Desulfovibrio desulfuricans: one gene and its partner. Each later gene encodes a partner of the first gene's protein in a complex. Links are inferred from orthologs where the notes say so. Each region holds a gene or a part of one and is shown in the gene's direction. Other genes may lie near its edges. The genes, in order: fliM and fliG.

What was found.
Region 2: the proteins of fliM (region 1) and fliG are in contact, whole or in part, in a crystal structure (PDB 4QRM), measured with the Thermotoga maritima proteins. The link is inferred for Desulfovibrio desulfuricans from one-to-one orthologs. Residues at the interface, in WP_004081085.1 of Thermotoga maritima: Tyr124, Leu127, Asp128, Ile130, Met131, Gly132, Gly133, Pro134, Glu136, Pro139, Arg141, Thr144, Glu145, Ile146, Glu147, Ser149, Ile150, Lys153; in WP_004082903.1 of Thermotoga maritima: Phe122, Ser125, Glu126, His127, Pro128, Gln129, Thr130, Val133, Glu157, Arg161, Leu164, Leu165, Arg167, Ser169, Glu171, Val172, Glu175, Ile176, Asn179, Lys182.

What each region holds. Positions count from the first base shown.
Region 1 is NZ_JANFYZ010000018.1:31-6,302, reverse strand. The notes cover bases 2,490-5,309. They hold fliM (flagellar motor switch protein FliM), read left to right. Parts: upstream 2,490-3,319; coding sequence 3,320-4,300; downstream 4,301-5,309. Other genes in these bases: gmhB (D-glycero-beta-D-manno-heptose 1,7-bisphosphate 7-phosphatase), read right to left, coding at 4,492-5,181; NE637_RS14035 (ASKHA domain-containing protein), read right to left, coding at 2,490-3,248. In the rest of the region: NE637_RS14040 (small ribosomal subunit Rsm22 family protein), read right to left, coding at 1-1,286; more of NE637_RS14035, read right to left, coding at 1,287-2,489; NE637_RS14020 (Ros/MucR family transcriptional regulator), read right to left, coding at 5,393-5,794. UniProt on the Bacillus subtilis protein: One of the proteins that forms a switch complex that is proposed to be located at the base of the basal body.
Region 2 is NZ_JANFYZ010000001.1:636,254-642,473, reverse strand. What follows is about bases 1,894-4,661. They hold fliG (flagellar motor switch protein FliG), read left to right. Parts: upstream 1,894-2,663; coding sequence 2,664-3,659; downstream 3,660-4,661. Other genes in these bases: NE637_RS02635 (FliH/SctL family protein), read left to right, coding at 3,697-4,661; NE637_RS02645 (hypothetical protein), read left to right, coding at 2,414-2,617; fliF (flagellar basal-body MS-ring/collar protein FliF), read left to right, coding at 1,894-2,433. In the rest of the region: flagellar hook-basal body complex protein FliE, read left to right, coding at 25-471; more of fliF, read left to right, coding at 790-1,893; more of NE637_RS02635, read left to right, coding at 4,662-5,307; NE637_RS02630 (FliI/YscN family ATPase), read left to right, coding at 5,314-6,220. UniProt on the Bacillus subtilis protein: One of the proteins that forms a switch complex that is proposed to be located at the base of the basal body.

The sequences.
Region 1 (6,272 bases):
TTTTCGCCATCAGCCTCGCCCGCAGCGGGATTGCCGTCAATATCCATGCCCTCGGCATCCAGCGAATCAAATTCGTCCTCGTCTTCTATGGCGCTTGCGCCGCGTGAACGCTTTTTGCCAAAACGCAGTTCGTTGAGCACGTTGGCGGCGCTGACCAGCCACGGACGCGCCCTCCCGCCAGAAAGCAGAGGGGCGGCCTGCCGCACGACCTGATCAAGAGGCGCACGGGCCACGCGTACAGGCCATACGGGCTGGCCCGTCAGCTCGCCCAGAACCTCCATAAGGGTTTTGCCTAGTTCAAGCGGCTGGGACGAGGTGTCCATCGCCAGCACCCGCACTGGGGCACTGCGCCATTCAGGCCTTGCCAACCAGAGGGCCAGCGGCAGGGTCAGCGGGCCTGAGCCCACGTCCACCAGCAGGGCCTCGCCACCCTGCGGAGCCACCGCGCGGGGGTCGGCCAGGGGCAGGCTTGCCAGCAGGCGCGTGAGGCGCACGAGATTCCAGGGAAGAAAATAATACAGATAGGCGCTGATGGAGGCCGGGGAACTCCAGTACGGGCGCGCCAGCCCGGCGCGTTCTGTAGTCAGAAGGCGCGAAAGTTGGGCCACGTCATCGGGCAACGAACGCTTGTGCGCCGTATTGAGCGGCCATACCTTGGCCAGGGCTTCGGGCAGCATATCCAGAATGCGCTGGGTTTCAGCCGAAAGCGGCGGGAACAGCGCTCTGGCGGCAGGCCAGGCCCCCGATTCAAAAGAACGCGCTGCGGGGCGCTGATTCTGGCGCTCGAAGTTACGCTGCCCAGGAGCGAAGTCCCTGTCCCCCTCGCGCTTCTCTGGCCGGAATGCAGGCCTGCCGTAGCGATCCCTGGGTGCGTTGGGCGAGCGTCCATCCTGACGGCGGTCATCACGCCGATCAGCGGGGCGGTCAGTGGGACGGCGGTCGTCACGGCGATTGTCGCGGTGGTCTTCTCGCCGCCCATCACGCCGTGCATCACGGCGCTCATCCTGTCCCCTTGAGGGGCGGCTGCCGGGCCGACTATTGGGGCGACTGCCGGGCTTGTCGTCACGGCGGTCAGAAGCACGCCCGTCCCGGCGGTTATCCCGGCGGTCGTCCTGACGGCCAGAGTTGCGGTCATCGCGTCCTGCAAATCTGCCGTCCGCGCTATCGCGCCGCACGGGCCTGTCGTCAGGTCTGCGCGGGGACTGGCGGCGGGGCTGGCTGGTGCCCTCGCCGGAACGGCGGCTACGCCGATCGGAATCGTTAAAAGAATCGTCTTTCGCGGACATTTATACTCCAAAGCGCATACGGCGCAGATAATCGGTGTGAAAATTCGGTTCGTCTACAAGGGGAAGCACCACGGCCTCGCGGCACATGCGGGCCAAAGGCGGAATTTTTTTGCTGTGCAGCGCAAGCAGCGCGGCTCCGTCTAGCGCCGTATTGCCCACGGCGCGAACACGCGGGGCAAGAACAGCGGGAACAAAGCCCAGAGTTTCAAGGTCGTCCGGCCTGACATATTCGCCCAGCGTACCAGCCAGGCACACTGCCGCAACATTGCTGGCAGGAATATCCGCCGCGCGCAGCAGCGCATCCAGCGCCAGAGCAAAGGCGGCCTTGACCTGCAACAGGGCCTCCACATCAGCGGCGGCAAGCCACAGGCCATGCGGCAGGCGCAGGCGCGCGCCTGACCGGGGCTGGCCGGATGATGGGGGTTCCCCCGCCAGGTTGGGCTGCTCCAGCCCGGCAGCCAGCTTGCGCGCCAGCGGCATGGCCGGATTTGCCACAAACTGCCCGTCATTGCGCAGAGCTCCTGCGCGCAGCAGCAAGGCCAGCAGGGACAGGTATCCTGTGGCGCTTATGCCGCGCGCTACAGCTCCCGCAGATCCAACTCCAGCGCCAGCCGCAGAACCTGCCGCAAGCCCTTCAGGGTTCTGCCCCGCGTTTGCGCTCTGGCAGGCAGGACAGGGGCAAACAGCGCCCTGCGCAGCATGGTGACGCGCCGCATCCGCTGCATTTTCTGCATCCGGGGACGCGCTTTCATAAAACTGCGCAGCAAGCCCCAGGGGCGTGAGCGTAAAGCCCGTTACCACACCGGGGCCAGCCAGCTGGCCGCATTCAGGCCCAATACCTTCCAGAGCCGGGCCAAGGGGTACGCTGGTCAGCCACAACTGTCCAGTCTCGGTTACCAGTGCAAGTTCGCCGTTGGTGCCAAGGTCGGCCAGTACAAAGGGCCGGGGAACATCCGCCTCCAGCAGGGCGGCCAGCCCCGCGCTCACGTCGCCGCCCACAAAGGGCGCAGGCAGCGGCGGTACATAGAGAGGTGGAAAATCCGTCAGGGCAACGGTTTCATCGCCGCTGTGCGTCAGCCTGTACGGCGCTGCGCACAGCCCCTCCACATCGCGATCAAGAAAAATATCCGTCATGGCCGTATTGGCAGCCAGACACAACCGCGTCACCCGCCCCGTGCCCGACTTCGCCAGCGAATCCATGATGCCCAGCAGTTGCCGCCGGGCAAGCCCGGCCAGCACGGCGCGCCCTTCTGCCACGCGCGCCACGGCAAGGCGCGACATGACATCCGCCCCGGCCCCGGCCTGCGGATTGAGCGTACGGCCTTCAGCCACTGCCCGGCCTTGCATATCAAGCGCCCGCCAACACAGGGATGTAGTGCCAAGATCAACTGCCAGAGCCAAATCCGGCGGCGTCATTGGGGGCAGAATCTGCCGCGCCGCGCCGCGACCGGACAAACGCCCTGTCTCTTGCGCTCCCGCTGGCAGAACAAGATTCTCCGGCGGCAACTCAAGATCAAGCGCAGCAGCGCCCTCCGCAGTCGTGTCAGGGTCTGGCACCTGACGGCGACAGGCCAGACGCCAGCCAGCCTCCAGCTGCGAGGCGGAAAAAACGTCCACCTCCGCAGGCAGGCAGGGCGGCGCATGGCGCACAAAACGCACGCGGCAGCGCCCGCAACGCCCAAGCCCGCCGCACAGGGGCAAAGGGCGCACCAGCCCCGAAAGCCAGATGGCCTGCGAAAGGCTTTGCCCCGGCCTTGCGGCAATAGTCACTGATGGCGCGGCTGGAGCAGCGCCGCATGGGTCTGCATGGGCATGGTCACTGGCCGAAAAAAGACGTACAAACATGCGCCAAGAGTGCCTGACAGGCCCGGTAAAGGCAAGCGTGGCGCACTCCCCTGCCGTGCGGCAATTGCTCTGGCAAAAGGCGCTGTACGGCTTGTCAAACTGGCCTTTATCTTGCATATTCCATCTGCGTGGTCGTGTGCGGAAAAACACGCCGCAACACACATTTTCACGACTGTTCCGAGGCTGGTATGAATAAAGTTCTGGCGCAAGACGAAGTTGATGCCCTGCTGCGCGGGCTTTCCGGCGGGGAAATCGAAAACGAAGCGGAAACGCAGGAAGACGATTCCGGCATTGTGTCTTTTGACCTTGCCAATCAGGATCGCATCATCCGCGGGCGCATGCCCGTGCTTGAAATCGTTAACGACCGTTTTTCACGGCTTTGCACCAACGCCCTTTCAAACTCTGTGCGCAAGCGCGTGGAGCTGAACCCCATATCCATTGATATGACCAAGTTCGGCGAGTTCATGCGCTCGCTGCCGGTGCCAACCTCCATCAATATTTTCAAAATGGATCCCCTGCGCGGCAATGCCATCATGGTTGTTGATTCGCGTCTGGTATTTGCCCTGGTGGAAAACGTGTTTGGCGGCGCTGGCTCCCAGCCCAAGGTTGAAGGCCGCGAATTCACGCGCATTGAGCAGGCAGTGGTGGACAAGATTGTCAAAATCGCGCTGGAGAACATGGAAGAATCCTGGCGGCCAGTGCATGACGTAAAGCTTGAGCTGGTGCGCAGCGAAATCAATCCGCAGTTCGCCGCCATTGTGCCCCCCAGCGACGTTGTGGTGGTCATCACCTTTGAGGTCGAGCTGGATACGGCGCTCGGCTCCATGATTATTTGCCTGCCCTACGCCACCATTGAACCCATTCGTTCCAAACTGCATGCGAGCTTTCAGACCGAACGCCTCGAAGTTGACCACGCATGGGTGGCGCGCCTTAAAGAGCGCCTGCTGGAAACCCCGGTGGAGATGAAGGTGCATTTTGGCCGCACCACCATCACGGGCAACCAGTTGCTGCGCATGCAGGTGGGCGACATTATCGTGCTTGATACCGACCACGAAGACATGCTCAACTGCACGGTCGCCGGAGTGACCAAGTATCAGGGCCTGCCTGGCACCATCAAGGCCATGAAGGCCTTTCAGATCATTAAGGAAAACGAACCGCAATACACCTGATGCGACCAGCCGCGCGGCAAAGGCGGGCACTCGGCAGCCGCCAGCACTGACGCCGCTCCCCCCACGTATTAAATTCACGCAAAGGCCCCTGCCTGAAAGAACTGCACCCAACGCAGATTCTGTCAGACAGGGGCCTTGTGCATCTACAGGCACGGCAGGGCTAAAATGCCAAGCCTGCCTGTACATAAAAATTATGCTTTGTCAGGCCCGTCCTCACAACCAGAACCGCCACAGCCGGGGAGGCCGGAACTGTCAGAGCTGTGCTTTCCCCCACAGTGCGCGCCACAGCCGCCAGGCAGGCGGGAAAGCCTGTGTGCCCGCATCTCAGGCGCAAGAATATGCACCCCGGCGGCGGCCAGATGCGGCACCACCTTTACGCCTTCCGGCACGGGTACGTTATCTTCGTACGCGCCCACCGGGGGGCGCAATAGCACGCAACTGCACCCGGCGGCCAGCCCGGCCTGCATATCGCGCACACGGTCGCCAATCATCCAGGAGCGTGCAAGATCAATATTCAGATCGGCAGCGGCTTGCAGAATGAGGCCCGGCTCTGGCTTGCGGCAGTTGCAAGGGCCAGTAACCTCCGGCAGGTGGGGGCAATAATACCACGCGTCGATAACGGCGTTGTGCGCCGCAAGATCTTCATTAACCCATGCTTCCAGAGCGTGCAGATCGTCCTCGCTGAACATGCCGCGCGCCAGCCCCGACTGATTGCTCACGACCACAAGCAGATACCCTACGGCATGAAAGCGCCTGAGGGTTTCAACCACGCCCGGCAGCCACTGCCAGTCTTCCTTGCGGTGAATATAGCCAGTATCGTGATTCAGGGTGCCGTCGCGGTCCAAAAAAATGGCGCGGCGCGGCGCTTCTGCTGTGCTCATGAAAGCCCTTGCCCTTTTCCGGGGTTACCCGGCAGTTTGGTGTGCTGCAATCCTTGGCAATTATGCGCCAAACCAAAAAAAATGCAAAAACTGCCCGCAAAAACCTAACCGGTGTCCCAAACAGAAGCGGCCCACAAGTGGGCCGCTTCTTTCCCCTGCCCTATAAGGCGGGGAACGCAAAAACAAGGCTGCTGACAGACAGACCGCAGAATTACTTCTTGGCGGTCATTCTCCGTTCCCACAGCTTCATGTCGTTCATTTTTTTGCGGCGTTCACGCTGCAAAGCCTTGCAGGCAAGCGGGGTACCCTTTTTAAAGCCCCACTTTTCAAGGTATTCTTCTGTGGAGAGGCCGTGTGTAGCCAGGTGACGTTTAGTCAAAATCTTGAAGCTCTTACCACACTCAAGGCAGGTAACGCTCTTTTCCTTGATCGATTTTCTGGCTTCAAGAACAGCCCCATCAAAATCGGGTTCGCCAGTGGCTTCGCCCATGGCAACAGCCCTGATGCTGCCAGCAACCTTTTGGACAAAGGCCGTTATTTCTTCCGCGCTCATAACCCTGACGCCAGCCTGAGCCTTGGAAATTTCCAAAGCACCCTTCAAAAAATCGTCCATCTTCACTCCGCGATATATTAAGTTAAAAAACTTTTGAACTATAAGGATTCAGCACTAACACTATTTCGATAAAGCAATTTGTGTCAACCCAATAAACGAAAAATGACACCACAATCAAACCGGGGCGCTTGAAGCGTAAGGAGGGCAATATAAATAGCTTTTAGAGAATATGCCATCCATATTTAGGGGTGCGCCGGCGCTTCAACCGCAATTTATCGCACATTATTACTGTAAAAATAAAAAATAGCCCAAAATGGCTGCCATAATACAAATAAACTCCCAGCTTTTTACATTTCATGATAAGCATAGAAAGAAATAAATTACACAAAATTACATCAATGTGCATAGATATAATATAAAAACTAAAAATCATATCAAAAATCAGCCATTTAAGAGCTTGCTGCTCCCAACTGATATAATTCAATTTAATTTTTTTTAATAAAATAATTATCGCGCGGTTTCAAGTTCAAAGTGCAAC
Region 2 (6,220 bases), on another replicon or contig:
TTCTTTTGAAGCGCGGAGGTTGTTATGAGCATTCAGGCAGTTGGCATGCGGGCGTACAGCGAGGCAGTGCAGAATTTCAGCAAGGTGCAGAGCAGCCTGCAACAGGGCGGCTCCATCGGCGGCCAGACCCAGTTTGCCAAAACTCTTGACCAGAGCCTTTTGCGCGACAGCGTTGACCGGGGCGAAAATTTTGGCGCCCAGGCGGATTTTATCAAATATCCCACGCAGGCGCACACGCCGGTGACCCCGCAGAACAGTTTTTCCGGCACCATCAAAAATTCGCTCAATAAGGTTAACGAACTGGACAGCGCCAAAAATGCAGCCATCGAAGATTTTGCCGCAGGCCGCACCCAGAATGTGCACGAACTCATGATCACCATGCAGAAATCCAGCATGGCCATGAAGCTGACCTCTGCCGTGCGCGGCAAGGTGCTTGAAGCCTACAAGGAAATTTCCCGCATGCAGTTCTAGGTCAACTGCGTGAGCAGATGTTCGCCGCCAGGGCGCAGAGCGTTTATTTACGTTGCGAAACGCCCGGGCAGGTAAATTTTACAAATTCCAGATTTTCCTTTCCGCGCGTGATACTCCTGAACGCCGAATCCCCCACGGGCTGTGCCTTGGGGGATTCGGCGTTTCTGGCGCAGTGTCACAAATTTGAATGAATCAGAGAGGTGTTTTAAAAAGTTATATAATTGCGGCGTGTTGCAATGTGGCATGGCAATTGCTTTGGCAGGGCATATGCCCGGCCAAAGTGCCGGAATTACGCCACGTCTTCGCAGGAGCTACCATATGCCGGCTTTTCTTATGCAACTTGTCAATTCCATCAAGGCAGTCTGGGCCAGAATGAGCGTCATGCAGCGCGTGATGGTCATGGGTGGATTTGTGCTTATCGGCTCTGCGGCCATTGGCCTTTCTGTCTGGGCCTCGCGGCCTGACTTGAAGGTGCTGTATTCCAACCTCAGCGCCGAAGACGCCAGTGTTGTCATCAAGTCGCTCCAGGCGGACAAGGTTATGTACCAGCTGACTGACAACGGGAAAACCATTCTTGTTCCCAAGGAAGTTGTGTATGATGAACGCATCAAGATCGCGGGCGAAGGCGGTCTTGTGGGGCAGGGCATTGGTTTTGAAATTTTTGACAAGGTCAAGGTCGGGCAAACCGACTTTGTGCAGAAAATAAACTACACCCGCGCCTTGCAGGGTGAACTTTCCCGCACCATCAGCGAGTTCCCCAATGTGGAAAGCGCACGCGTGCACCTGGTCATTCCGCACCGCAGCCTGTTTGTGGAGGAGCGCCAGTCCCCCTCGGCCTCGGTTGTGCTCAAGCTCAAGCGGCCCAACCTCAAGCCCGACCAGAAAGAAATCAACGCCATCCTCAACATGATGCTTATGGCTGTTGAAGGGCTGGATAAAACGCACGTGTCCATTTCAGACAATGGCGGCAAGGTGCTGTATCAGCCGGAATCAGACAGCCTTGCCGGTGCAAGCTCCACCCAGATGGAACACCGCCAGCAGGTGCAGCGCAACCTTGAACGCCGCATTGAAGAAATGTTGCAGCCCATGTTTGGCCCTGGCCGTGTTATCGCCAAGGTCAACGTGGATATGGATTTCAGCCAGCGCACCATCCGTCGCGAGCTGTTTGACCCCGAAAAAACCGCAGTACGCAGCGAGCAGCGCAGTGAAGAAACCCAGCAAGGCCGCTCGAATCTTGAGGGCGGGTCGCCGGACGCCAACTTCCGTGGCGATGGCATAGCCGGATCTGTTTCACAGCAGAACGGCAGCCGCGAAACCCGCACCACCAACTACGAAATTAACAAGGAAGAGCAGCAAATCGTATCCAATGTGGGCGATTTAAAGCGCATGACGGTTGCAGTCCTTATCGATGGGACGTATGAAAAGACCAACGGGGCGTGGACATTTGTGCCGCGCAAGGCTGATGACCTTGAGCGTGTGCGTCAGCTTGTTACCAATGCCGTGGGCCTGGACAAGGCCCGTGGTGATGCTCTGGAAGTAAGCTCCGCTCCGTTTACGGATTCCGAGCCGCCCAAGGATCCCAACTTTGCCGAAATGCTGGCCGATTATGCCGAACGGCTGGGCAAGCCCCTGCTCAACGCGCTGCTGGCCTTTTTGTTCCTCATGCTTGTGGTGCGGCCCGTGGTTTTGGCCCTCATCCGGCCCAAGGTTGAAGCCGGTGAAATGATCGAGGGGCTTGAAGGCCTGCCCGCAGCCGAAGAACAGCTGGCCCTGTATGAGGCCCTTGAAGAGGCCTCCAAGGCAGATGACGAGATCGCCGCAGACGAAGAAGACGATGAACTGGTTTTCAAAGATATTGAAGCCTTGAAGTCGCACATTTTCACCCTTTCCGATAATCATATGGAGCAGGTGGTGATGCTGGTGCGCGGCTGGATGAAAAACGATGAAACAGCTACCGCCTAAAGCCGCAGACCGTCAATTGACGGAAAGCAACTCGACGCTTTCGCAGCTCAAGGCCTTGCGCCTGGCGCAAAAAGAAAGCAATCAGCGTGTTGAAGAATTGAAAATGCGGCTCTTTCACATTACCGAGCAGCATATGGATCAGGCCGTGCGGCTTATCAAGCGCTGGCTTGCAGACAAGGAATAAGCAACCCCGAGCAGCCTAGTGCGGATCTCGGTGAAGGAGTAGGGAGATGGAGTTGACCGGCAAACAGCGTACTGCAGTGCTGCTGCTCGCCATGGGCGACAAATTCACGGCTGACGTGTTCAAACGCATGGACCGGCAGGAAATAGCCGACATCTCCAGAGCTATCGTGGAATTGGAGCCTGTGCCGCGCGAAATAGTCGAAGAAGTGCTGCGCGAATTCCACGAATCGCTGGTTGAAGGTGTGGATATGATCACGGGCGGTAGCGAAACGCTGAAACGCCTGCTGGTCAAAAACCTTGATCCTGAAACCGCCAAGTACGTTATGGACTCCCTGAGCCTTGAAACCGGCCCCGCGCCCTTCCGCGAGCTGGAATCGGTCAGCCCCAAGCTGCTTTCACAGATTCTGCGCAACGAGCATCCGCAAACTCTGGCCCTTATTATCGGTCACCTGCATCCGGATCAGGCCGCCAATTTATTGACAAACCTTCCCGCAGGCGTGCGCGCCGAGGTGCTCATGCGCCTTGCGCGGCTTGAAGCCGTGCCGGAAGAAATGCTCATGGAAGTGGACAAGGTGCTCACCAGCCAGCTTATCGCCATGGGCGGCAAGGAAGGCAAAAAAGTGGGCGGCGTGCAGTCTGTGGCAGAAATTCTCAATGCCGTGGACCGCGCCACCGAAGAAGAAGTGCTCTCCGAAATCGAAGAAGATTCCGCGCAGATGGCCGAAGATATCCGCAACCTCATGTTTGTCTTTGAGGACTGCAAGAATATTGACGACCGTGGCGTGCGCGAAATGCTGAAGGAAATTTCCAACGAAGATCTCACCCTGGCCCTGCGCGGGGCCAGCGACGACCTCAAGGAAAAATTCTTCAAGAATATGTCGGAACGCGCGGGCAACATGATTCGCGAAGAACTGGAATTCATGGGCCCGGCCAAGCTTTCGGACGTGGAGTCGGCCCAGCAGAATGTCGTCAAGATCGTGCGGCGGCTTGAAGGCGAAAACAAGCTTGTCATCAGCCGTGGCGCTGGCGACGTGTTTGTGTAGCGGCCCGCCGCAGAATCTGTAACCATCGGAATCCGGCATGGCGTCAGACGAGTTGCGCAAAAAATGGGGCACCATCTTCATGGGCGAGCGCGAGGCAACACCTCAGCAGCTTGACGCCATGCAGGAACCCTTGCTCCGTGAACGCGCCCAGCACCTGCAGCAGGAGGACTATCTTGCCCGGGTGCGCGCCAGGGCCGAGGAACGCGCGCGCGAGATTCTAGGCGCAGCCTATGCCGAAAGGCAAAAGGTGCTGGAAGAGGCCGGGGTCGAGGCTCAGGCCCGTGTGGAGCAGTTCACGCGCGAAGCGAAAGAGCTGAAGGCGCAGGCGCAGGCAGAACTGGCCGAGGCCGAGGCAGAGCACGGCAAGGCCCGCGACCTGCGCGAAGAAGCCGAGTTTATCCGCGGCAACGCGCATAATGAGGGCTTTCAGGCGGGCATGGAGCAGGCCGGGGCCGAGCTTAAGGAGTTCCGCGTTGATGTGGGGCAGATGCTCGGCAACATGCTGCGCGCTCTTGAGGCGCAGCGTCACAACCTTGGCGAAGCCTGGCGGGATGAACTGGCAGAGCTGGCCCGCGTGGCCGTAGAGGCCGGAACCGGCTGGATTTTGCAGGCAGAGCATCAGCGCATTTTGCAAAGCCTGGTCTTTAGTTCCCTGCAACTGCTGGAAGACCGCGCCACCGTGAGCATCCGCGTGCACCCCGATGACGAGGACACTGTGAGCGACCTGTTTCGGGCCGCCCGCGAGCGTGTGCCCGAGTTGAGCCAATGGATCGTGAACGGCGATCCTTCTGTTGAGGCTGGCGGCCTTGTGGCCGAGAGCGTCAGCGGTTCTGTGGAAAATCTGCGCGAACATTACCGCGAAATGGTCAACGGCATTCTGGAGCATCTGACCTTGCCGCCGCGCCCCGAGGAAGAAAGGGCGGGGGAAGAAGTGAGCGCCACGGCTGCGCGTGAATCTGAGCGGTTGACGCAAATCGTGCCGGAAGCTGCACCTGTTGCGGAGCCAGAGCCTGAACTGCCCGTTGAGCCTGTCGATACGATGGGCCAGCCGGAACTGTTGCCAGAACACTTGCCAGAACATCCGGCAGAAACTCTGGCTGAAGCCTCTCCGGAATCTGGGCCGGAATCCGGGCAGGAATTTGCGCCCGAATCTGCACCAGACATGGCCCAAGATACGCAGCCAGAGCAGGCCTCCTTTGCCGGGCAGGCTGGCGCTGGTCTCGCGCCCGACGAAATTTTGCCCGCATCCGGGCCTGCTGGCACGGTTGCTGCCGCTGAATTTTTTGAGCAAGGGCAGGAGCCTGCGCCAACTGATGCCGCAGTTCCTCTTGCCAATGCCTCGCCCGAAATGATGCAGGACTCCATGCCAGAACCCGGAGTCCAGGCAGAGGCGCATCCTGCGGAATCCTCCCCGGCTCCGATGGCGCATCCTGATGCTGGTGTTGAAGGGCAGCCCGCACAGGAGCAGACTCCGGAACCTGCCCATGTTCAGGCAGCGGAACACAATGCCAATCCCAGCCTTGCCGAGCTTGAGGACGAGCTCTTTCCCCTGCCGGAAGAGGAAAAGGAACACGTCTCGCAATCTTCTTCCAGCGTCTTTGTCAGCGGGGGCTTTCTGCCCGGCTCGGGCAACGGCCAGCCGGGATAGCCAGCCATGAAGCTTGACCCAGATTCCTGCATAAAGCTGCTCAAAACAAGCACCCCCGTGCGCCTCTTCGGCAAGGTCAACAAGGTCGTGGGCCTTGTGGCCGAGGGCAGCGGTTTGCGCGCCCCCCTTGGGGCCGTGTGCCACATGCTGCCCGATGAAGGCGATGACGGCATTGCCGCCGAAGTTGTGGGCTTTCGCGAGGGTAATCTGCTGTTCATGCCTTATGGCGATATGCGGGGCATCCGCCCCGGCAGCCGCATCCGCAACACAAGTCTGCCCCCGGTGTTCCCGGTGGGGCCGGATTTACTGGGTCGCGCCTTCGACGCCTTTGGTACTCCGCTGGATGCTGGTGCGCCCATAAGCGCGGAACTCTACGTTTCGCCCCTGCCAGTGGGGGAAAGCTCCAGAGAAGACTTTTTTCGCCAGCAGGAAGAACAGCGCCCCTTTGTGCCCCACTGGCTTGAGGAGGCCCGCAAGCACTGGAATCCCGAGCTGGTGCCCATCTATGCCGATCCGCCAAGCCCCCTGCAACGCCCGCGCATTACGGATATTCTTGATGTGGGCGTGCGCTCGGTCAACAGCCTGCTTACCCTTGGCAAGGGGCAGCGCGTGGGCATCATGGCCGGTTCGGGCGTGGGCAAATCCACGCTCATGGGCATGATGGCCCGCTACACCCGCGCTGATGTCAACGTCATTGCCCTCATTGGTGAACGCGGGCGCGAAGTTGTTGAATTTATGGAGCGCGACCTCGGTCCCGAGGGCATGGCCCGCTCTGTTCTGGTTATCGCCACATCAGATCAGTCTCCCCTTGTGCGCATGCGCGCGGCTTACGCAGCCACGGCTGTTTCGGAATATTTCCGCGACAAGGGTATGGACGTGCTGCTGATGATGGACTCCGTAACCCGTTTTGCCA